3 regions of the Rhizobium sp. KNZ2-6A genome follow, and region 3 is predicted to be linked to each of the others. Evidence: predicted binding sites of a transcription regulator. Region 3 holds the regulator's gene; each other region holds the start of a gene.
What was found. Region 3 encodes LexA, which represses DNA repair genes until DNA is damaged. Its sites were predicted from a motif close to TGTTCNNNNTGTGTTCNG; they were not measured.
Positions count from the first base shown of each region.

Region 1: a site for LexA is predicted at 1,389-1,406, ahead of ACPYOP_RS04415 (DNA recombination protein RmuC). Genes of this name have one in related genera too.
Region 2: a site for LexA is predicted at 1,973-1,990, ahead of ACPYOP_RS17080 (sel1 repeat family protein). Genes of this name have one in related genera too.

Region 1 covers NZ_JBNDIC010000004.1:88,413-95,678, forward strand. The annotation lists gene ACPYOP_RS04400 (PIN domain-containing protein) at 1-411, opposite strand, end outside; gene ACPYOP_RS04405 (FitA-like ribbon-helix-helix domain-containing protein) at 408-698, opposite strand; gene def (peptide deformylase) at 764-1,279, opposite strand; gene ACPYOP_RS04415 (DNA recombination protein RmuC) at 1,466-2,644, shown strand; gene ACPYOP_RS04420 (ribokinase) at 2,747-3,646, shown strand; gene ACPYOP_RS04425 (methyl-accepting chemotaxis protein) at 3,840-6,185, shown strand; gene ACPYOP_RS04430 (nucleoside hydrolase) at 6,377-7,266, opposite strand, start outside.
Region 2 covers NZ_JBNDIC010000023.1:22,696-29,961, reverse strand. The annotation lists gene ACPYOP_RS17095 (AMP nucleosidase) at 1-692, opposite strand, end outside; gene ACPYOP_RS17090 (hypothetical protein) at 812-973, opposite strand; gene ACPYOP_RS17085 (DUF2147 domain-containing protein) at 1,195-1,533, opposite strand; gene ACPYOP_RS17080 (sel1 repeat family protein) at 2,004-2,267, shown strand; gene ACPYOP_RS17075 (pyridoxal phosphate-dependent aminotransferase) at 2,490-3,602, opposite strand; gene ACPYOP_RS17070 (pyridoxamine 5'-phosphate oxidase family protein) at 3,911-4,534, opposite strand; gene ACPYOP_RS17065 (LysR family transcriptional regulator) at 4,710-5,648, shown strand; gene ACPYOP_RS17060 (PilZ domain-containing protein) at 5,662-6,054, opposite strand; gene ACPYOP_RS17055 (glyoxalase superfamily protein) at 6,364-6,798, shown strand; gene ACPYOP_RS17050 (MATE family efflux transporter) at 6,859-7,266, shown strand, end outside.
Region 3 covers NZ_JBNDIC010000052.1:2,851-10,116, forward strand. The annotation lists gene ACPYOP_RS27000 (ComEC/Rec2 family competence protein) at 1-1,311, shown strand, start outside; gene lexA (transcriptional repressor LexA) at 1,292-2,014, opposite strand; gene ACPYOP_RS27010 (VOC family protein) at 2,438-3,325, shown strand; gene kdsA (3-deoxy-8-phosphooctulonate synthase) at 3,322-4,161, shown strand; gene eno (phosphopyruvate hydratase) at 4,311-5,585, shown strand; gene ACPYOP_RS27025 (FtsB family cell division protein) at 5,807-6,118, shown strand; gene pdhA (pyruvate dehydrogenase (acetyl-transferring) E1 component subunit alpha) at 6,277-7,266, shown strand, end outside.

The DNA of each region.
Region 1 (7,266 bases), on a different contig from region 3:
TTCAAACGGGTTTATGAGCTCGAGATCAAGCCCTTCGAAGTCTTTTGTATTGCGCGTCGCCAATGTCGCGCCGTTGGCATGGCAGATGGCGGCGATCATGGCGTCTTGTACGGAAATCTGATGCCCCGAGCGCTCACGATGCGCGCGAATACGTCCCGTCTCAATAGCGGAATTATGATCGAACCGAAGTATCCGGCCTTGGAACGACGCAAGCAGCGCATTGAAAATTCGCGTGTAGCGGTCAGATCCTGTGCGAAGTAAAAAGCGCTCCGCACCGTAGGATTGCTCCATCACCACGACATCGCAAAGATAGAATTCCGTGCTCGACCGAGCCTTCATCCAGATGGCAACATTTTGATCGGGTGCAGGTTTTTCCAATTCGGAAATGACATTCGTATCGAGGAGGATCATTCAAAGTCCTTGACCGGACGGCCGAAGTCCTTCTTTCGCTCGGCTTCGATCTCATCCATGATACCGGCATATTCCGTTGCCGCCGCATGGTCGCCGTCATAGAGAATTGGCCTCAGAAGATCCCAGGCAGACAATCGGGGGCTCTCCGTTGCGGCTTTCTCTGCGATCAAGGCCTTCTGCAAAAGTTCTTTTGCCTCTTCCGAGAGGCTGCGCCCAGCATGCTTTGCCCGTGCTGCGATATCCTGTTTCATCGGCTCGGAAATATCGCGAATTAAAAGGTCACTCACGCGCGCCTCCATTTGATATCAATGATATCATAGGCGCTTCAGGCCGATCTTTCAATGGCTGGGGATCAGAGAGCCTTGCCCTTGGCCGCCTTGGTGAATTTCTTGATCACCATGTCGCGCTTGAGGCGAGAGATATAATCGATGAAGAGCACGCCGTTCAGGTGGTCGATCTCGTGCTGCACGCAGGTTGCGAGCAGGCCTTCGGCTTCCGTGATCTGCTCCTTGCCGTCGCGGTCGAGATGCTTGACGGTGACGCGCGCGGGGCGCTCCACTTCGGCATAGTAATCCGGAATGGAAAGGCAGCCCTCCTCATAGACGGAACGCTCGTCCGATGAGGTGACGATCTCCGGATTGATGAAAACCAGCGGCGTCTTCTCTTCGCCTTCGCGCGCGATGTCGATGACGAGCATGCGGCGGGGAACGCCGATCTGGATCGCTGCAAGGCCGATGCCCGGCGCGTCGTACATGGTTTCCAGCATGTCGTCGGCTAGGCGCTGAGTTTCGGTATCGATGCGCTCGATTGGCTTCGAAGCCTGGCGGAGCAGCGGATCGGGCAAAATGATAAGTGGCTTGATCGTCATGACGTTTCCCATAACGCATCTTGTTGTGCGATGGAATCGTGAAGATGGCGGCGAGCGCGTGTTTTTTCAACGACGGCCATCTGGATCGGCGCAAATGACCGCAAAATTCTGTTCACGTTTTGATCTGGATATTTACGGCAATTTTGCTATGGTGCCGATAAGAACGTCACCAGCGCGCCAGGTTTCATGTCCTTCATCATCTTCGGCCAAGCCATTTCCACGGTCCAGGTTCTGACCGGCCTCGTCATTCTGCTTATTATCGCAGTGATCGTCCTTTTCGTCCGCGGCAAAGCACGCGCGGAGGACGATATGCTCGACGCCGAACATACGATGGCGGCGCTGCTGCGGTCGCAGGCGGAAATGCAGGGACGGCTTGCCACCATGGCCGAAGTATTCGGCTCCAGGCAGGCCGAGCTCAACCAGGCCATCGGCCAGCGTCTCGACGGCATGTCGCAACGGGTGACAGCGACGATCGGCGAGCAGACGCGCTCGACGCATGAAAACCTGCGCCGCCTGCAGGAAAGGCTCGCCGTCATCGATGCGGCGCAGACCAATATCCAGACGCTGGCAAAGGATGTCGTCGGCCTGCAGGCCATTCTTTCCAACAAGCAGACGCGCGGCGCCTTCGGCCAGGCGCGTATGGAAACCATCATTGCCGATGGACTGCCGATGGGCGCCTATGCGTTCCAGCCGACCCTTTCCAACGGCTCGCGGCCGGACTGCACAGTTCGAATGCCGAACGGCTCGCCGCCCCTCGTGATCGATGCGAAGTTTCCGCTGGAGGCCTGGAATGCCATTCGCGCTGCCGCCACTCCTGAACATGGCAAGATCGCCGCGCAGCAGTTCCGCCGGGATCTGGAACTGCATATCCGCGATATCGCCGAAAAATATCTCATCCCGGGCGAGACGCAGGATACGGCCTTTCTCTTCGTGCCGTCCGAGTCGATCTTTGCCGAGATCCATGAGAATTTCGAGGCGATCGTTCAGAAAGCCCAGCGCGCGCGCATCGTCATCGTCTCGCCGTCGCTGCTGATGCTGTCGATCCAGGTCATCCAGGCCGTGCTGAAGGACCAGCGCATGCGCGAGCAGGCTCATGTCATCCAGAGCGAAGTGGCGCATCTGATGGACGATCTCTCACGGCTGGACGAACGCGTGCGCAAGCTCCAGGGCCATTTCGCCATGGCGCAGAAGGATGTCGACATGATCGTCACCTCGGCCGACAAGTTGGCAAGGCGCGGCGAGCGGATAGAAGCACTGGAATTCGAGACAGCGAAAGAGCCGGCAAAAGCGCGTGCCGAGGACAGGCCCAAGCCTGCCGACAACCGCACCAGCCAACTCAAGCTCAGGGTAGTTGACGAGGACTGATCGCTTCGGGCAGTGTCGCGCCCAATCGACGCGTGACCCACAAAGGCATAATGCGCCTTTGGGCAGGGTCATGCGAGATCAACAGCCAGGGCAGGACACCGCATGATTACTATTTTCGGCTCCATCAACATGGACCTCATCGCCACCACGGATCGTTTGCCGAAGCCGGGCGAAACCGTCGCCGGCAACGGCTTTTCCACCGCCGCCGGCGGCAAGGGTGCCAACCAGGCGCTCGCCGCGCGCCGCGCCGGGGCAACCGTGCGCATGAGCGGGGCAGTCGGCAATGACGGCTTTGCGGAGCCTGCGCTTGCCTTGCTCGATGCGGCCGGCACCGATCTTTCCGCCGTCAGGCGCGTGTCCGAGCCGACCGGCACGGCCCTCATCCTCGTAGGGGGCGACGGCGAGAACATGATCGCCGTCGTTCCCGGCGCCAACGGCACGAATGCAGCCGAGCACGTCATTGCTGCTATCGCCGCATTGAACCCCGGCGATACGCTGATGCTTCAGCTCGAAATCCCCGTCGCCGCCGTCGAAATGGCGCTGAATGCAGCGAAGGCGAAGGGCGTGCGCACCGTGCTCAACCTCGCGCCCCTGATCCCGGAGGCGGCGCGCCTCGGGCGGCTTGCCGACATCGTCATCGCCAACGAAACGGAATTCGAAAGACTGGCAGGGCAAGACAACATGTCGGAGGCCGAGCGTGAAGCAGCCCTCGTCCGCCTGCACGGCGAAACTGGGCAGACCCTGATCGTCACGCTTGGCGGCGACGGCGTCATCGCCATCCGTGACCGCGAGCTTTCGCGTGCCAAGGGCCTCGTCATCGAACCGGTCGATACGGTCGGCGCCGGCGACACCTTTTGCGGTTATTTTGCCGCGAGCCTCGATCAGGGCCTGGATTTTGAGACCAGCCTGCGCCGCGCCGCCGTCGCCGGTTCGCTGGCCTGCCTGAAGCCGGGCGCGCAGCCGTCCATCCCGGTTGCAAGCGAGGTTGCCGAAAAACTTTAAGGGTAAATTTCGTGGACCTTGCGAAGCGCAATTAATTAAATTTTTGCGCTTCCATATCATTCTCCTCGGGCCTGGCGCGTATGGCCTTCCGGCTGCGGCAGGAATTTTAACGGCGGTCCCATGACAGGGCCATCCTGCGCCGACCTTGCATCTGGATAATGTCTATCCGACGCATCGCTTTTTCGAGGAAATGATGTTCATCTTTCGTATGAAGTCGCTTGCGGCCAAGCTGATCTTGGTCACTGGGCTAGCGATTGCGCTCGTGTTGCTGGTTTCCAACTTTCTATTGATTTCCCAGACTCGCGATCGCGTCGAGGCATTGACGATGGATCAAGCCAATACCGAGGCTAAATCTATCTCCAACGAAATCGCCGCCAATGTCGGCGAAATGGCCAGCGCCGCCCGCTCCATGGCCGCCATCATAGGCCGCGGCCACGAAGGTCATAGCTTCGACCGCAAGGGCATGATCAACATCCTCAAGGCGAATGTCGAACAGAACGCCTTTGCCTTCGGCAGCTGGTTCTGCGAACAGCTCGGCGCGCTTGACGGCAAGACGACGGAGCTCGCAAACAACAAGGATGAAGGTGTCAACGACAAGGGCGCCTTCACGCCCTATTGGTCCAAGACCAAGGACGGCGGTATCCAGTACTCCACCTTCGACAATGATTACACGGCCGCCTGGTGGAAGCTCGCCGCCGACAGCGGCAAGGGTGCGATCACCCCGCCCTATCTCGCTCAGGGCACCGACGTCCCCACGACCATGAGCTCGATCGCCTATCCGGTAATGTCCGGCGGCAAGCTGATCGGCGTCGCCGGCGTCGACATCTCCCTCGCCTCGCTTTCCACCAAGCTGCAGAAGCTGCAGCCTTTCGGCACCGGTCGCGTTCTCTTGGTTTCCCAGGACAACAAGTGGCTCGTTGCGCCGACCCCGGACCTGCTGATGAAGGATTATAACGGCTCGGGCGCCGATGTCATCAAGGCGGCGCTGACCTCCTCTTCCGCAAACGTCCTCAGGAACCTTTCGGAAAACGCCAGCGAGGAATTCGATCGCGTCGTCTACCCCTTCGCCGTTCCGGGCCTCAATGCGACCTGGGTCGTCCTCATCGATGTGCCGCATAGCGCGATCGCAGCGCCGGTGCGTGACCAGACCTATATGATGATCGTCGCCGGCATCCTGGTGCTCGCCGCCGTCATGCTGGCTCTCTATGCCGCAGTCCGCAGCTTCGTGCAGACGCCGCTCGCCGGTCTCGTCGCCAGTGTCAACCGCCTCAGCGCCGGCAACTACGCCGAGCCGGTCGCCGGCCAGGCCCGCGCCGACGAAGTCGGTTCCGTCGCCAAGGCGCTGGAAGGCTTCCGCTTCAAGCTGGCCGATACCAAGCGCCTCGAAGGCGAAGCCACCGATCAGCGCCTGGCTGCCGAAGGCGAGCGCCGCCGTTCGGAAGCCGAACGCGGCGAGAGCGTCGCGCTGCAGCGCCAGATTGTGAGCATTCTGGGGCAAAGTCTGGCCGAACTCTCGAAGGGTAATCTCAATCAACGGATCACGGACGACTTCCCGGGCGAATACGCTCAGCTTAAGCAGGATTTCAATGCCGCGCTTGCGAGCCTCGAAGAGACCGTCCACACCGTCAATGTCAGCGTCGGCAACATCGGCAGCGGCACCGGCGAAATCAGCAACAGCGCCTCGGATCTCGCCCGCCGCACCGAGCAGCAGGCGGCAAGCCTGGAAGAGACGGCGGCGGCCCTCAACGAGCTCACCGCGCAGGTCAATTCGAGCGCCGAGAACGCCCGCACCGCCGCAAGCAGCGTCAATGCCGCGTCCCAGGATGCCGAACGTTCCGGCGAGATCGTCCAGCGGGCCATTTCCTCCATGCATGGCATCGAGCAATCGTCGCAGGAAGTGTCGCGCATCATCGGCGTCATCGACGAGATCGCCTTCCAGACCAACCTACTGGCGCTCAACGCCGGCGTCGAAGCCGCCCGCGCCGGTGAAGCCGGCAAGGGGTTTGCGGTCGTTGCGCAGGAGGTTCGAGAACTTGCCCAGCGTTCCGCCAATGCCGCAAAGGAAATCAAGACCCTGATCAACACTTCGGCGGGACAGGTCAAGGAAGGCGTGGATCTGGTCGGCCGCACGGGCGATGCCCTGCACAAGATCGCGCAGCAGGTGATGGAGATCAACGGCCTGATCCGCCAGATCTCCGCCTCCGCGAGCGAGCAGGCCATCGGGCTGAAGGAAATCAACTCCGCCATGAACCAGATGGATCAGGTGACCCAGCAGAACGCCGCGATGGTGGAGGAAACCACGGCTTCCAGCGTGACACTGGCCGAGGAAGCCCAGACGCTGAAGGCCCTCGTCGCGCGCTTCCGCACGGCAGGCGCCGCTCAGGACAATGCCGGCGCATTGCGAGCCGCCGCTCGGCAGATGCGGGCGCCCGTCTCTCCGCGAAGGGCAGCCGCGTCCGCGGCCGCACCGACGCGCAAGCCCGCTCCCCAGACCCAGGGCGCCAATGCGCTTGCCCGGAACGACTGGGAAGAGTTCTAGAGCGGGATGCCGAAAAGTGTGAGCGTTTTTCGGGCGACATCCCGCTCCAACTTTTTGATTTAGAGACGGATTCAGATTTCAGGTCGATTCGACCTGAAATCATCCGGCTCTAAGCCGGCTCAGTTTGATGAGTAAAAAGGCCGCCGGATCGCTCCGGCGGCCTTTTTCTTGGTCGCGATCAGATGGTTCGATCAGATGCGGGCGAACCGTTCCGTCAAAAGCGCGAAGAAGCCGTCAGCATCGACATCGCGCATGACCTTGGCATTGTGCTTGCGGTCAGTGACGTGCCACCAATCGACAACGGTCATGCCCACCGTCAGCTCCGACGTTACCTCGATCTCGACATTGCACTCGCGCCCCTTGAACAGCTCGGGTTTCAGGAGATAGGCGATGACAGTCGGGTCGTGCAGCGGACCGCCGTCCGAGCCGTATTTCTCAATGTCGAAGCGCTCGAAGAATTCCAGCATCTCGACCATGGCCTTGGCCGGCGGGGTGCCGACGGCGGCGATGCGGGCGACACGATCCTTGCGGGTCAGCAGCTTATGCGTGACATCGAGCGGCATCATGACGATGGGCACGCCGGAGCGGGCCACGATGTCGGCAGCTTCGGGGTCGACGTAGATGTTGAATTCGGCGGCCGGCGTGATGTTGCCGCCCTCGAAGAAGCCGCCGCCCATCATGACAAGTTCGCGCACGCGCCCGACGATGTCAGGCGCCTTCTGGAAGGCCATCGCGATATTAGTCAGCGGTCCGAGCGTGCAGAGGGTGACTGCCCCTTCCGGCTCCTTGCGCAACGTGTCGATGATGAAATCGACGGCGTGGCCCGGCTGCAGCTCCATCGTCGGCTCAGCTAGATCCGGGCCGTCGAGGCCGGTCTTGCCGTGGACATGCTCGGCGGTGACCAGCTTGCGCTTGAGCGGTGCGTCGGCGCCGGCGAAAACCTTGACGTCACGGCGATTGCAGAGCTCGCAGACGATGCGGGCGTTACGGCTCGTCAGCCGCAGCGGCACGTTGCCGGCGACCGTGGTGATGCCAAGCACGTCGATCTCCTGACGGCTACCGAAGGCGAGGAAGATCGCCG
Region 2 (7,266 bases), on a different contig from region 3:
TTGCAGAATTCGTCGATGTAGAACTGATAGTTCGTAAACAGCACGAAATTCTGGAAATGCGCCGCGCTGGTGGCGGTGTAGTGGACGAGGCGGGCCAGCGAATAGTCGATGCGCTGCGCGGTAAACGGCGCAAGCGGTGATGGTTCGCCCGGCGGCGGGATATATTCGCCGTTGGCGATCTCGTCGTCTGTCGTGTTCAGGTCCGGCGTATCGAAGAGGTCGCGCAGCGGAATATCCTCGAAGACGGCGGCGGATGCCTCGACATGCGCACCCTCGCCGAAGGCGAAGTGCAGCGGAATCGGCGTATTCGATTCCGATACGACAACCGGCACATTGTGGCTGCGCATCAAGAGCGTCAGCTGCTCCGTGAGGTAGTGCTTGAAGAGGTGAGGGCGCGTGATCGTCGTCGTGTAGACGCCGGGCGCCGTGACGTGGCCGTAGGAGAGACGCGAATCGACATGTCCGAAGCTTGTCGTCTCGATGCTGACCTGTGGATAGAAAGCGCGGTAGCGTGCCGTGATCGGCGCGCCCTTGGCGAGCTTGGTGAAATTGTCGATCAGGAACGCGGTATTGCGCTCGTAAAGCTCCCTCAGCGCCTCGACGGCTTTGCCCGGATCATCGAAGGTCCGCGGCTGGAACGGGCTGGGGGAGGAGATGTCGAGGGGTGAAAAAGGAGAGATTCTGTTGCTCATGAGCCATTATAGAGTGTCGTTGGTAACAAGCAAACGACGTCACAAGAGGCGGCCCGGATTCTCGCAGCTATTTTTCAGCCGCCTCAAGGCCTGCGCGGGATCGCCGCGCAGGGCATTCGTCATTGCACCGTCGTGCAATAAGGCGCGCCGGTCTCCACGCAGGTGAAGCTTGCACCGAAATGCGATTGCGCGCCGCTGCGGCCGGCGTGCTCGACCGCAACCGAGAAGCTGAATGCAAAGATGGCGGCAAACAGCATGATGATGACAAAACGCCGTGCCATGATGATCGAGTCCATGTCCTTGGCCCTACCCGTGCCCTATACTGGACACTGTTTTGCCATGGTCAGGCTGAACAGGTGCTGAGATACCAGTTCATCCGGCGTTCATAAATATGACCGGTCTCGAATGGTCGCCCTGCGTCTCTTTACAGGCAACAATAGGAAGAGGCCTGCCGACCGGTGGCGGGCAGGCCGATAATGTGTCCTGGATAGAAATCGCCTTTTTACAGCCTCGTCCAGGTCTGCGACTTGCAGAATACCTTGAGCACGCAGCCCCTCATCTTCACGCTATTGCCGCTCACGGTGCCGGAGCCGCTATAGGTTTTGTCTTCGGAAGGGTCGGTGAGCTCCCCCGTATAGCTGCCGCCCTTACCCTGCATCTTGCCGATCTGCTTGCCGGCATATTTTCCGGTCTTCAGCGTCACGCAATAGCTGTCCGAGCATGGCGCGATGACGGCGGTATCGCCCTCAAGTGTTTTCCAGTTGCCGACGATCGGCTCTTCGGCGAAGGCCGCACTCGCGCTCAGCAGCAGCGCGGCAGCAAGAATGGTGGCACGGATCATGATGTTATTATTCCTCCCCCAAGGCGCCATCCGGCTCCATGGCCGGGAACGCGGCGAGATTATCTAACGCGAACGTAAAGGTAAATATGGTTTTCAGCACGCAAATCTCCTGTGTCGCCGGCTATCCATGCATCATCAAAACAAGCCATCGGATTGAAGTGCGCTGATTTTGTGGTGAAGGAAGGGTTTAAATTCAAATCCTAACGGAAGGTTAAACTCGGCCGAAAATCCTTAATTTGCAAGGGAAGCGATGTTTAACAAAATCCCAAGTTTACCAAGCATTTGCACTTTGTTTGCATCGAATTAATCATGCATTTTAGGCGTTTTTTGAAAGCCGTCTGCGATAGTGAAGCCATCAAACGAGCGGGGCAAACCCGCCGGCCGGAAGAACCGGAAAGCCGCGAACGACGGCAAGGTTCAGACGGAAAACAGGGCAGATACGAACAGAAGTAAAACAGGGATAGTGACCAATGGCACGCTTCGAAACGACCATGTCTGGAAATGCCATGCTGGGTGGTAACAGCGCCGATGCCCTTTGCGAACTGGGCGTGAACTACGCGACCGGCAGGGGCTGCAACGCAGACCTCGTTGCCGCCCACAAATGGTTGAATATCGCCGCCATCCGCGGCAGCGAGCGGGCCGCCGAGCTTCGTGCCGACGTCGCCGCGACCTTAACCAAAATGCAGCTTGCGGCAGCGCTGCGCGCCGCTCGCGACTGGATGACCACGCACTGACGCGTGCCGCAAACAATACGACGTACTGACTGAGCTCGAAGGAGGGGATGTCGGCGGTCGACGGGAGGCGAGCGCCGAAATGATGAAAACCGCGACCGGCCGGGACAAGGCAGGCGCGGTTTCGTCGTTTTAGGGCAATTTCAGGAAAAGTGCCCGGCGGTTTTCCGTCCGGAATTGCGTGAGAATATCGACGTAGAGCGATTCCGCGAAACGCTCTACGTCTCAGCCGATCGCCTTCAATACCATTGGCAGCGCCTCGGCCAGCAGTTCCAGATCTTGGCTAGGCCCGACGCTGACGCGGATGCAGCGGTTGAGTGGCGCAACCCCCGGCATGCGGATGAAAACGCCATGCTGGATCAGCCCGTCGACGATCGCGCGGGCATAGGTACCGTCGCGCCCGCAGTCGATGGCGACGAAATTGGTGGCGGAAGCAAGAGGCAGCAGCCCGTTGTCGCGAGCGATCGTGCCGATCTCTTCGCGCGCGGCCGCGATCCTGCCGACCACTTCGGTGAGATAGGTCCGATCCTTCAGCGCGGCCAGAGCCGCTACGGTTGCGAGCCTGTTCATGCCGAAATGGTTGCGGATCTTGTCGAAGGTCAGCACCGTCTCGGGCGCGCCGATGGCATAGCCGACGCGGGCGCCGGCCAGTCCATAGGCCTTGGAAAAGGTGCGCGTGCGCAAGACATTCGGCAGGTCGATCAGATCAGAGATATCAGGCAGCGAGCTGGCAGGCCCGGTCTCGCTATAGGCCTCGTCGAGGATCAGCAGGCAGCTTTCCGGCAGCGCGCGGGCAAAGGCGACGATCCTGTCGGCCTCCCACCAGCTCCCCATCGGGTTGTCGGGATTGGCGAAATAGACGAGCGGCGCGTTCTCGCGCTTGACCGCCTCGAGCAGCCCATCGAGATCCTCGCGATCGTTGACGTAAGGTACGGTAATCAGGCGTCCGCCGAAGCCGGTGACATGGAAATTGAAGGTGGGATAGCCGCCGAGCGAGGTGACGACGGGCGTGCCGGGCTCGACGACCATGCGCGCGATCAGGCCAAGCAGACTGTCAATGCCTTCACCGACGGCGATATTGGCGGATTGAACGCCAAGATGAGCCGCAAGCGCCTGTTTCAGCTCGAAATTTTCCGGATCGTTGTACATCCAGATATCGCCGGCCCGCTCGCGCATGGCTGATAGAACGGAAGGCGCCGGCCCGAAGCCGTTTTCATTGGCGCCGATGCGGGCCTTGACGGACAGCCCACGCTGACGCTCCAGCGACTCGGGGCCGACGAAAGGAACGGTGGAGGGAAGGGCACTGATCAGCGGCGTGAAGCGCGAGAAGGCGGACATGCTGGCTTTGTTTCCCGAAATCAGTTGTAGGGTGCGGCAGAATAGGCGCTTGGCGGGTGGTTGCAAGGGCGGAGGCTCTGGAATCCACACGCGTGGGAGGCAAACTCTACCGGGCCCCTTGAGACGACACTAAAGCGCGTCGCGATCTTTCAGATTCGCTTTTCGCGCTTTAGGTCTTTGATTTTACGCATGTCGTTGCCGCAAAACCGCTACACACTTTTGCGCGACATGCATTAGCCGACCATAAGCACGCGCCAACCGCGCGGAAAACGCGTCTGGAACACGCTGCCAGCGCCCTAAGGCCGCCGCTATTCCCGTGGTGCGGACATCGCCGCGATCCGCTTTTCCAGTTCGGCGATCTTGTGATCTTTCTCCGTAAGCAGGTTTTGAACGGTGGCAGCATCAATAAGCTGCGGTATGTGCTGCGGGCAGTTCGCGTCCCATGCCGTTACGGTGAACAGGATTACCTGTTCGACCCGGGCATTATACCCGTCCGGAAAGAGGCGCTCGGCGAGTTCGGCATCACCCTCGATCACTCTTGCCTCGCCCCAGATTTTGACGCGCTGCCGATAAGTATAATCCATCAGAAACAAGTGAGCCTTGGGATTTTCGGCGAGGTTGCCCTGGGTGATGTATTGGCGATTTCCGGTGAAGTCGGCAAAACCAATGGTCTTTCGATCCAGGACCTTCAGAAAGCCGGCCGGACCGCCGCGATGCTGGATATACGGCTGTCCCGCCGCGTTTGCTGTCGCCAGAAACGCGCTCGTGCGGCTCTCGATGAAGGCGGCGATCTCAGCCGTGATGTCGGTCTGCCATGACCCTCCGATTTCCATTTTGGCATAACCACGCCTGGAACCCTTGCGGCTCTGGATAGCCTTCACGGCGGGAGTAAAGGCGACGTCGCTCGAAAACTCGAAATCTGCACTGGACATCGCCAGCTCCTGACGGTTCGTTATGATCTGAATGGGGTTCAACAAATGCCCGCTGCCTGCGATGCGAGACATTGGACTTCCTTTTGCTTCAAGCTTGGTGACGCAAAGGTATTTGCTTCCGATTTATGTGAATATCTGCTATATTCAGAAATAATCCTCTCATTTTTTGGAAGTCATGCCTGATCGCCTGGAAGCCATGTCCGTCCTTCTCTCCGTCGTCGACGCCGGAAGTCTTTCCGCGGCATCGCGTATTCTCGGCGTGCCGTTGGCGACCGTCAGCCGCAAGGTGTCGGAGCTTGAGAGCCATCTCGGAACGCGCCTCTTCCAGCGCGCCGGGCGCGGCCTCATCCTGACCGAGACAGGCCAGACCTATGTGTCGTCCTGCAGACGCATCCTGGATGACATCGCCGAGGCGGAGCGTACGGCTGCGGGTGAGTTCCAGGCGCCAAAAGGCAATCTGACAATCACCGCGCCGGTCGTCTTCGGTCGATTGCACGTACTACCTGTCGTCACCGAATTTCTGAAGATCCACCCCGAGATTGACGTCCGGCTCATTCAGTCGGATAGGTTGATCGACCTGCCGGAGGAGCATGTCGATCTGGCCGTCAGAATCGGTAAATTGCCTGACAACAGCTTGATCTTTCGCAGCGTAGGAGAGGTCAGGCGGGTCGTGTGCGCAAGCCCAGCATATCTACAGGAACGGGGAACACCCGCAGTTCCGGATGATCTCCGTATGCACGACTGTATCACCTTCGAAAATCTGATGTCGATACGATCATGGTCCTTTTGGAAAGAACGATCGGAAACCAATGTTCCAATCCATTCCCGGCTCGTCGTCGATACCGCCGAGGCAGCCATCGGCGCCGCGGTCGGCGGGCTCGGTCTTGCCCGCGTGCTTTCCTATCAGGTGAGCAAGCACATATCCGAAGGGGTGTTGAGAACGGTTCTTGACGATGCCGAGCAAGACCCTTGGCCGGTCAGTCTGGTCTATCCTTCGCGAGGGCTTATGGCGTTGAAAATCAGAGCCTTCCTCGATTTCGCCGCCCCTCGGCTAAAGGAAAGTCTCGGTAGCCACAGCGAATTGAGAATCGCCGGCAGCGGCGCTCCTGTATAATACCGGCTCTGGATTATCGCCTCTTGCCGCGCGCAGCCATTGCTTCGGCATTGCCGATCATGAAATCGGCGCGCACGACACGGCGCAGCGTTTCCGGTTCGATCAGGTTGATGAAACGGACGTGGACGCGGTTTTCATGGCGGCTGACCTCGGCGCAGGCGATGCGGTAGGCAAGGCCGAGAATGTTCAGGTAGTAGTGGCTCGGCAGGCCGACGGTCGTGGCGACGGTAAAGCTGGCGCCGCCGCGCGAGATGTCGGTAATTTCGGCGCTGCGCACGGAAATGCCGGTCAGACAGGGACGAACAGCCACGAGACGCGCCGGCCTCTGAACATAGAACCGTTCCCAGCTTCGTTCGTAGACTTCGGATTTGACTTTCGCCAGATGAGTTGCGCGAAGCATTGTCATTCCCTGTTGAAGAACAGACCGAATTCATCTCGGTTACACCATGAACCTTGCACGGAGATTTTGCGGAAGCGTCAATTGCATTGGTAGAATTTTAACGGGTTTGTCTTTTGTGCCGATTTGGGCGTATCTTGACAGCGGGATCGGCTTCGATCATACGAAAGCTCGGTTCGAGGCACCTGCCGCTCGCGGATGGAATCCAAGGTGAAGTCCTCGCTGTTCTTGGTCACAGCCATTTAGGGCATGCTGACTGACGGTAATGCGGGCTCCGTTTCACGGTCGTAATTGCGTGCCTTAGCAAAGGCTGATCCTATGACGACGTATCCGTCCATAGATGAACTGAAGGCCCAGGCCCGACGTTTGCGTCAGGCGATGGCCGAGCGCGGCGACGACATGAGCCACTCGACGGCGCTGGAGCTCATCGCCAAGCAACATGGGCTGCGCGACTGGAATACGCTGTCGGCGCTTGCGGCAAAGCCGAATGATAGGCAGGACGCACCCTTCGATGTCGGTTCCGCCGTGCGCGGGCGCTATCTGAACAAGCCGTTCACCGGCAAGGTTCTCGCGATGTCGACGAAATCCGGCGGGCTCTACAAGATAACGATCCATTTCGACGAACCGGTCGATGTGGTGGAGTTCGAGAGCTTCTCGGCATTCCGCCAGCGCATCAACGCCCAGGTCGATGCCGACGGCATTTCGCCGCGCAAGACGTCGAACGGCGTGCCCCATCTGGTTCTCGACATCTGAACCGTCTTTCATCGCCCGATCACTATCCGCCGATAGCGATTAATTCCGTCCGGATTCCCCATGACGTACAGTACTGAAACCAATATGTTCCTCACCGGCTGGCTGCCCGGCGTCTTTGCCAAAACCGCCGCGCCGATCATCGTCATCACCACGGTCAGCGGCCTGTTTGCCGTGGTCGACGCTTATTTCCTTGGTGTCTATGTCGGCGCGGACGCGCTGTCTGCCGTAAGCCTCATCTTTCCGGCGCTCATGCTGCTGATCGCGCTGCAGACGCTGGTTTCCAACGGCATGGCGAGCATTCTCGCCCGCCGCCTCGGAGCCGGAGATCGCAATGGCGCGAGGTCGGTGTTTACCGGCGCCCACACGCTGGCAATCGCCGTCGTCGTGCTCGTCAATCTTGTCTACTGGCTTGTCGCCCGGCAATTCATTGCCGTGGCTGCGGCTGGAAACGCCGATGTTATCAGCAGT
Region 3 (7,266 bases):
GAGCGCGCTTTCATCATGATGGCGATCATGCTGGTGGCCGTGCTTTTCGATCGGCCGTCGCTCAGCCTTCGCAATGTCGCGCTATCTGCCATCGTCATCCTCATTCTGTCGCCGTCGCAGGTGCTGGGCCCAAGCTTTCAGATGTCCTATGCCGCGACGCTGGCGCTGGTCTCGGGCTATTCGCTATGGAAACGACGACGGCCTCGCGAAAACATCCTCTCGCGTGTCCGTCTGTTGAGCCCGCTGCTCTTCGTCTCGCGCTTCTTCGGTGGCGTGCTGTCGACCTCGTTCATCGGTGGCGCATCGACGGCCATCTTCTCGATCGAGCATTTTCACCGGCTGGCGACATATGGGCTTGCCGCCAACCTCGCGGCCATGCCGGTGGTCTCTTTCATTGTCATGCCGTTCGGCATGGCGGCAATGCTGCTCATGCCCTTCGGCCTGGACGGGCCACTCTGGAAAGTCACCGGCGAGGGACTGGAGCTCGTCATCCTGATCGCCAAAACCGTGGCTGGTTGGGGAGGCGACATCACCTTCGGCCGCCAACCCGGCTGGTTGATGCCGACCTTCATTGCCGGCTTCCTGATCATGACCATGTTGCGGAGCCGGCTTCGCCATCTGGGCCTGCTGTTGCTGCTTTCATCCACTGGCGTGGCTGCATTCGGCTCCGCCGTGCCGAAGCCGGATCTGATGATTTCCGAGGACGGTGTTCTGGTTGCGCTGCGGCAGGACGATATACTCGCCACAAATCGCGAAAGGCCGCAGGCCTTCATTTTCGAACAATGGCAGAAGGCGCTGGTCGCAACCGAACACCAGCCTCCCATTATTCTCCCCAGTGACAGCCGGCTTCCGCAGATCAACAAGACGACCGATCGCCGTAGGCGATTAAGCAGCGAAGAACAGAAAGCGGTCCGCAAGGCAATGGAAGAGGCGCTGGATCGGACGATGCAAGGAAGTTTCGCCTGTCAGAAGGGCGCGTGGTGCGTGGCGATGCTCGATAATGGCGCCATGTTGGTCACCATCGAAAATGCTGCCTATCTGCCGCCGGCTTGCGATACCGCGCAAATCGTCGTCACATCGATCCGGCTGCGGCTCGATCATTGCCGCTCCGGCGCAATGCTCATAACCGGCGCAACATTGCGGCGAACTGGCTCTCTCGAAATGACCCTCGGCGCAGATACGCCAACCGTTTCGACGGCATTCAAAAACCCGCAGCGACCATGGACGCGGCATCGAACTTACGATTGGCGCGCAGACAAGTTCGCCACGCCAATCACGCTGAAATCACCGGTCAGTGATAACGCCGAATAAGGCCGACGAGCTTCCCTTGGACCTTGACGCGATCCGGCCCGAAGATACGGGTTTCATAGGCTGGGTTGGCGGCTTCCAGCGCGATGGAGGCGCCCTTGCGGCGGAAGCGCTTCAGCGTCGCCTCTTCGTCGTCGACGAGCGCAACGACGATATCGCCGGGATTGGCCGTCGTCGAATTGCGGATGATGACCGTGTCGCCATCGAAAATTCCGGCGTCGATCATCGAATCGCCCCTGACCTCCAGTGCATAATGCTCGCCGGAGCCGAGCATATCGGCGGGAACGGTAATGTCATGCGTATTGTTCTGAATGGCGGAAATCGGAACGCCGGCGGCGATGCGCCCCATGACCGGTACCGATACCGAACTGTTCTGGTCGTCGTTGGCAACTTTCGCCGGGGCGGGCGGCGCGACCGGCTGAGATTTGCCGAGACTGCCCTCGATAACGCTCGGCGAAAAGCCACGACGCGGCTGCAGGCTCGAATTATAGGCCTCCGGCAGCTTGATGACTTCGAGCGCTCGCGCCCTGTTCGGCAAGCGGCGAATGAAGCCTCGTTCCTCGAGCGCCGTGATCAGACGGTGAATGCCGGATTTTGATGCCAGATCCAGTGCGTCCTTCATTTCGTCGAAAGATGGCGGGACACCGGACTCTTTCATCCGCTCGTGAATGAAGAGAAGCAGTTCCTGCTGCTTGCGAGTCAACATCGTCTTGGAACCCCAAATCAAGAAAATCGTCGTGAAACAAATCCAGAACGGACACTATATGTTCCATATGTGTTCCGCAAGTGCTTAAATTTCAGTAAAGCTTCGCCGGGCCGATCAAATAATTGCCGTCATCGAATGGATCGCTTGAAATTCCTCGGGAATTATATCCGCGCTAATTCAGCGATAAATATGAGAAATGCCGCTTTGTTCGCTTTATGGACGCTTCACCTCTATCCTGTTCACTTCAAGTGCGGATAAAGACGACGGTTGTCACCTAAGCCGGCTACAGTTGAGAATCAGCGCGTTCCCGTTGTCAGGGTGCATCCGACTCACATTCTCTTGCGCCTTCACAGCTTGGCTTTCGTCTTGAATTGAGCATTGTATGGGCGCAAATCTGCTCTCGCAGGCAAACAAGGGAGGACCATGACTTTGTCGCCGCATCCGCTTGATCATCTCGTGCTGCCGACCGTCAACATCGCTCTGGCGCGCGAGCGCCTGGGCAAGCTGGGCTTCACGGTGGCTCCGGATGCCCGCCATCCTTTCGGCACGGAAAATGCCTGCGTCTTCCTTGCCGACAAGACCTATCTCGAACCTTTGGGCGTAGCATCGCAGGAACAATGCGAGACGAGCATTGCCGACGGCAATGTCTTCGTTGCGCGCGACCAGGCCTATCGCTTCCGCGTCGCCGAGGATGGATTTTCGGCCCTGGTTTTCGGCACGGAGGATGCCGTTAGCGATGACGAGCGTTTCAATGCGGCCGCGATCTCGGCTGGGCGCATGCTGGATTTCTCCCGGCCGATGAAGATGCCGGATGGAACGGAAACCACGGCCGGTTTTCGTCTCGCATTTGCGGCCGATCTGCGCGCGCCGGATTTCCTGGCCTTCTGCTGCCAGCGCATCAATCCGCTGCCGGCCGATCGCAGCGCGCTCGAGCGTCACGAAAACGGCGTGACCGGCATCGCGCGGGTGGCGCTTTCCGCGCTGAAACCAGCGGCGTATCGCACCTTCTTCGAAGAGATCGTTGGCGGCCCGCGGGTCTCGGAACACTCCTTCGGCCTGACGATCAAGGCAGCCAATGTCGATGTGGAAGTTTTGACGCCGGAAGGAATGGAAGCATTCTACGATTTGCCTGTTCACACCAGCGATCCCGGGCTGAGAGCACGCGCAATCCTTTTCAAAACGCGCGATCTTTCCGTGACATCGTCGCATTTCACTGCTAACGGCGTCACCTACACGCGTAAGAACAATCGTATACTGGCAAGGCTGGCGCCCGGACAGGGCGCATTATTCGCCTTCGAGGAGATAGCATGAGCACGAATTCCGAAGTCACCGTCGGCGAGGGTGCCTCCAAGGTCCTCTTTTCCAATACCGCCAAGCTGTCGCTGATTGCCGGCCCCTGCCAGATGGAGAGCCGCGACCATGCTTTCATGGTCGCCGGAGTTCTGAAGGAGCTCTGTGGTAAGCTCGGCATCGGCCTTGTCTACAAATCCTCCTATGACAAGGCGAACCGGACCTCTCTGTCAGGCAAGCGCGGCATCGGCTTGGAAAAATCCATGGAAGTCTTTGCCGACCTCAAGAAGGAATATGGCTTTCCGGTTTTGACTGACATTCACACGGAAGAGCAGTGCGCTGTCGTCGCCAAGACGGTCGATATCCTGCAGATCCCGGCTTTCCTGTCGCGCCAGACCGATCTCCTGGTTGCAGCCGCCAAGACCGGCCGTGTCGTCAACGTCAAGAAGGGTCAGTTCCTCGCGCCGTGGGATATGAAGAACGTGCTTGCCAAGCTCAATGAGAGCGGCAATCCGAATATTCTTCTGTGCGAGCGCGGTGCCTCCTTCGGCTATAACACGCTGGTTTCGGATATGCGCTCGCTACCGATCATGGCGGCCATGGGCGCGCCTGTCATCTTCGATGCGACCCATTCCGTACAGCAGCCCGGCGGGCAGGGCGGTTCTACCGGCGGCGACCGTCGATTCGTCGAGACGCTGGCGCGCGCCGCAGTCGCTGTCGGCGTCGCGGGTGTTTTTGTCGAGACGCATGAGGACCCGGACAATGCGCCCTCGGATGGCCCGAACATGGTCTATCTGAAGGATATGCCGCGGCTTTTGGAGAAGCTGCTGGCCTTTGACGCCGTGGCCAAGGCCTAAGAAATATCAGGCATTCAACAGGCTGACATGAATTTGCTTTACGCGGCCTGCAGGAGTGCCAAATCGGGGCGCGGATCGGCATTGAAATTTCCGTGCCTTCGATTAAGACGATTTAAATCGATTTATAAACCAGCGAGCAGGAAGCTATCATGACCGCAATCACCGACATTATCGCCCGCGAGATTCTCGACAGTCGTGGCAATCCGACCGTCGAAGTCGATGTCTACCTCGAAGACGGCAGCATGGGCCGCGCGGCGGTTCCGTCGGGCGCGTCGACCGGCGCGCATGAGGCCGTCGAGCTTCGCGATGGCGGCAAGCGCTATCATGGCAAGGGTGTTGAGAAGGCCGTCGAAGCCGTCAATTCGGAAATCTTCGATGCCATCGGTGGCATGGATGCCGAAAACCAGATCCAGCTCGACAACATCATGATCGAACTGGACGGCACGCCGAACAAGTCGCGCCTGGGCGCCAACGCCATCCTCGGCGTCTCGCTCGCTGTTGCCAAGGCCGCCGCCCAGAGCGCCAACCTGCCGCTCTACCGCTATGTCGGCGGCGCCCATGCCCGCCTCCTGCCGGTCCCGATGATGAACATCATCAACGGCGGCGCCCACGCCGATAACCCGATCGACTTCCAGGAATTCATGATCCTGCCGGTCGGCGCTGAATCCATCCGCGATGCCGTGCGCATGGGCTCGGAGATCTTCCACGTCCTCAAGAAGGAACTGGCATCGCAGGGCCACAACACCAATGTCGGTGACGAAGGCGGCTTTGCACCGGGCCTCTCCAGCGCCCCGGCAGCTCTCGACTTCATCATGAAGTCCATCGAAAAGGCCGGCTACAAGCCGGGCGAGGAAATAGCTCTCGGCCTCGATTGCGCCTCGACTGAATTCTTCAAGGACGGCAAGTACGTGCTCGAAGGCGAGGGCCGCACGCTGGAATCCGGCGCGATGGCCGAATATCTGGCCGAACTGGCCGCCAAGTACCCGATCGTTTCGATCGAAGACGGCATGGCTGAAGACGACTGGGAAGGCTGGAAGACGCTGACCGACCTGATCGGCAAGAAGACCCAGCTCGTCGGCGACGACCTGTTCGTCACCAACTCCGCTCGCCTGCGCGACGGTATCCGCATGGGCGTTGCCAACTCGATCCTCGTCAAGGTCAACCAGATCGGCTCGCTGACCGAGACCCTCGATGCCGTCGAGACCGCGCACAAGGCCAACTACACGGCCGTCATGTCGCACCGCTCGGGCGAAACGGAAGATTCCACCATTGCCGATCTGGCGGTTGCCACCAACTGCGGCCAGATCAAGACCGGCTCGCTGTCGCGTTCCGACCGTCTGGCCAAGTACAACCAGCTCATCCGCATCGAAGAAGCGCTCGGCCCGCAGGCAAAGTATGCCGGCCGCTCCATCCTTCGTGGCTGATATCTGATCCGCGGGATCCGCTTGGATCTGCGACCAGATTATTCGCTGAAATCGAACCGCGCCTTCGGGCGCGGTTTTTTGTTGGCCCGCGCAGTTAGAGTCAACGGACGGTTAATCTCTGCCGGTTAAATTAGCTCTAGGTGTTTGATTTGATGTGATCTTGTCCGAAGCGGTATTGGCTTCGGAGCGGGATTGCCTAAAGCCAGAGCGTTCGAGCGAGTATGTGGACAAAGTATCATAAGAAGAGAAAGTTCGGGCGCTTCATTCTTCCCGCCATCACCATCGCCTTCGTGAGCTATTTCGGTTATCATTGCATCCATGGCGATTACGGTCTTAAGGCGACCGAAGTATTCGAGCAGCGCCGCGTCGACCGCGCCAAGGAATTGGCGGATCTGGTCACCAAGCGCGAGCACCTTGAAAAGGAGGTCACGCTCCTGAGTGATGGCTCCCTGGACAAGGATATGCTCGATCAATATGCGCGCTATCAGTTGACCTATTCCAAGGCGAACGAGATCGTCATTTTCAACAAATAGCCACAATTAACCGAATTTCGGTTAATCAAGTTTTCGCAAGTTATATCAATAACTTGCGAAGAATATGAGCCATGCAATTATAGCATTGCTGTGGCGGACAATCTTGCCTATGTTACGCCTCACCACAAAAACGAGGCTACTCACACAGGGAGGGTTGAATGGCGCCGCGAAAAAACGCGACCGTTTCCAGCCGTAAGACAGCATCAAGGCCTGCCAAGGAAACCAATGGCGGCCCGATCGCAGATTTCGATCGCGATGCGGAGCTCAAGGCTTATCGTGAGATGCTCCTGATCCGCCGCTTCGAAGAAAAGGCCGGCCAGCTTTACGGCATGGGCTTCATCGGCGGCTTCTGTCACCTTTATATCGGCCAGGAAGCTGTCGTCGTCGGCATGCAGCTGGCGCTGAAGGATGGCGACCAGGTCATTACCGGCTATCGCGACCACGGCCATATGCTGGCAACCGGTATGAGCGCGCGCGGCGTCATGGCTGAACTCACCGGACGCCAGGGCGGCTATTCCCGAGGGAAGGGCGGCTCCATGCACATGTTCTCCAAGGAAAAGAATTTCTACGGCGGCCACGGCATCGTCGGCGCCCAGGTGTCGCTCGGCACCGGCCTCGGCTTTGCCAACTGGTATCGCGGCAATGACAATGTCAGCGTCGCTTATTTCGGCGATGGCGCCGCCAACCAGGGCCAGGTCTACGAAAGCTTCAACATGGCGCAGCTCTGGAAGCTGCCGGTGATTTTCGTGATCGAAAACAACCGTTACGCCATGGGCACGTCGACCGCTCGCGCCACGGCGCAGGCAGACTTCTCCAAGCGCGGTGCATCCTTCGGCATTCCTGGCCTCCAGGTTGATGGCATGGACGTACGCGCCGTCAAGGCCGCGGCTGACGAAGCCGTTGCGCATTGCCGCTCCGGCAAGGGCCCGATCATCCTGGAAATGCTGACCTACCGTTATCGCGGCCACTCCATGTCCGACCCGGCCAAATACCGTTCCAAGGACGAAGTGCAGAAGATGCGCTCCGAGCACGACCCGATCGAACAGGTCCGTATCCGCCTTCTCGAAAAGGGCTGGGCGAGCGAAGACGATCTGAAGGATATCGACAAGGATGTCCGCGACATCGTCGCAGACAGCGCCGATTTCGCC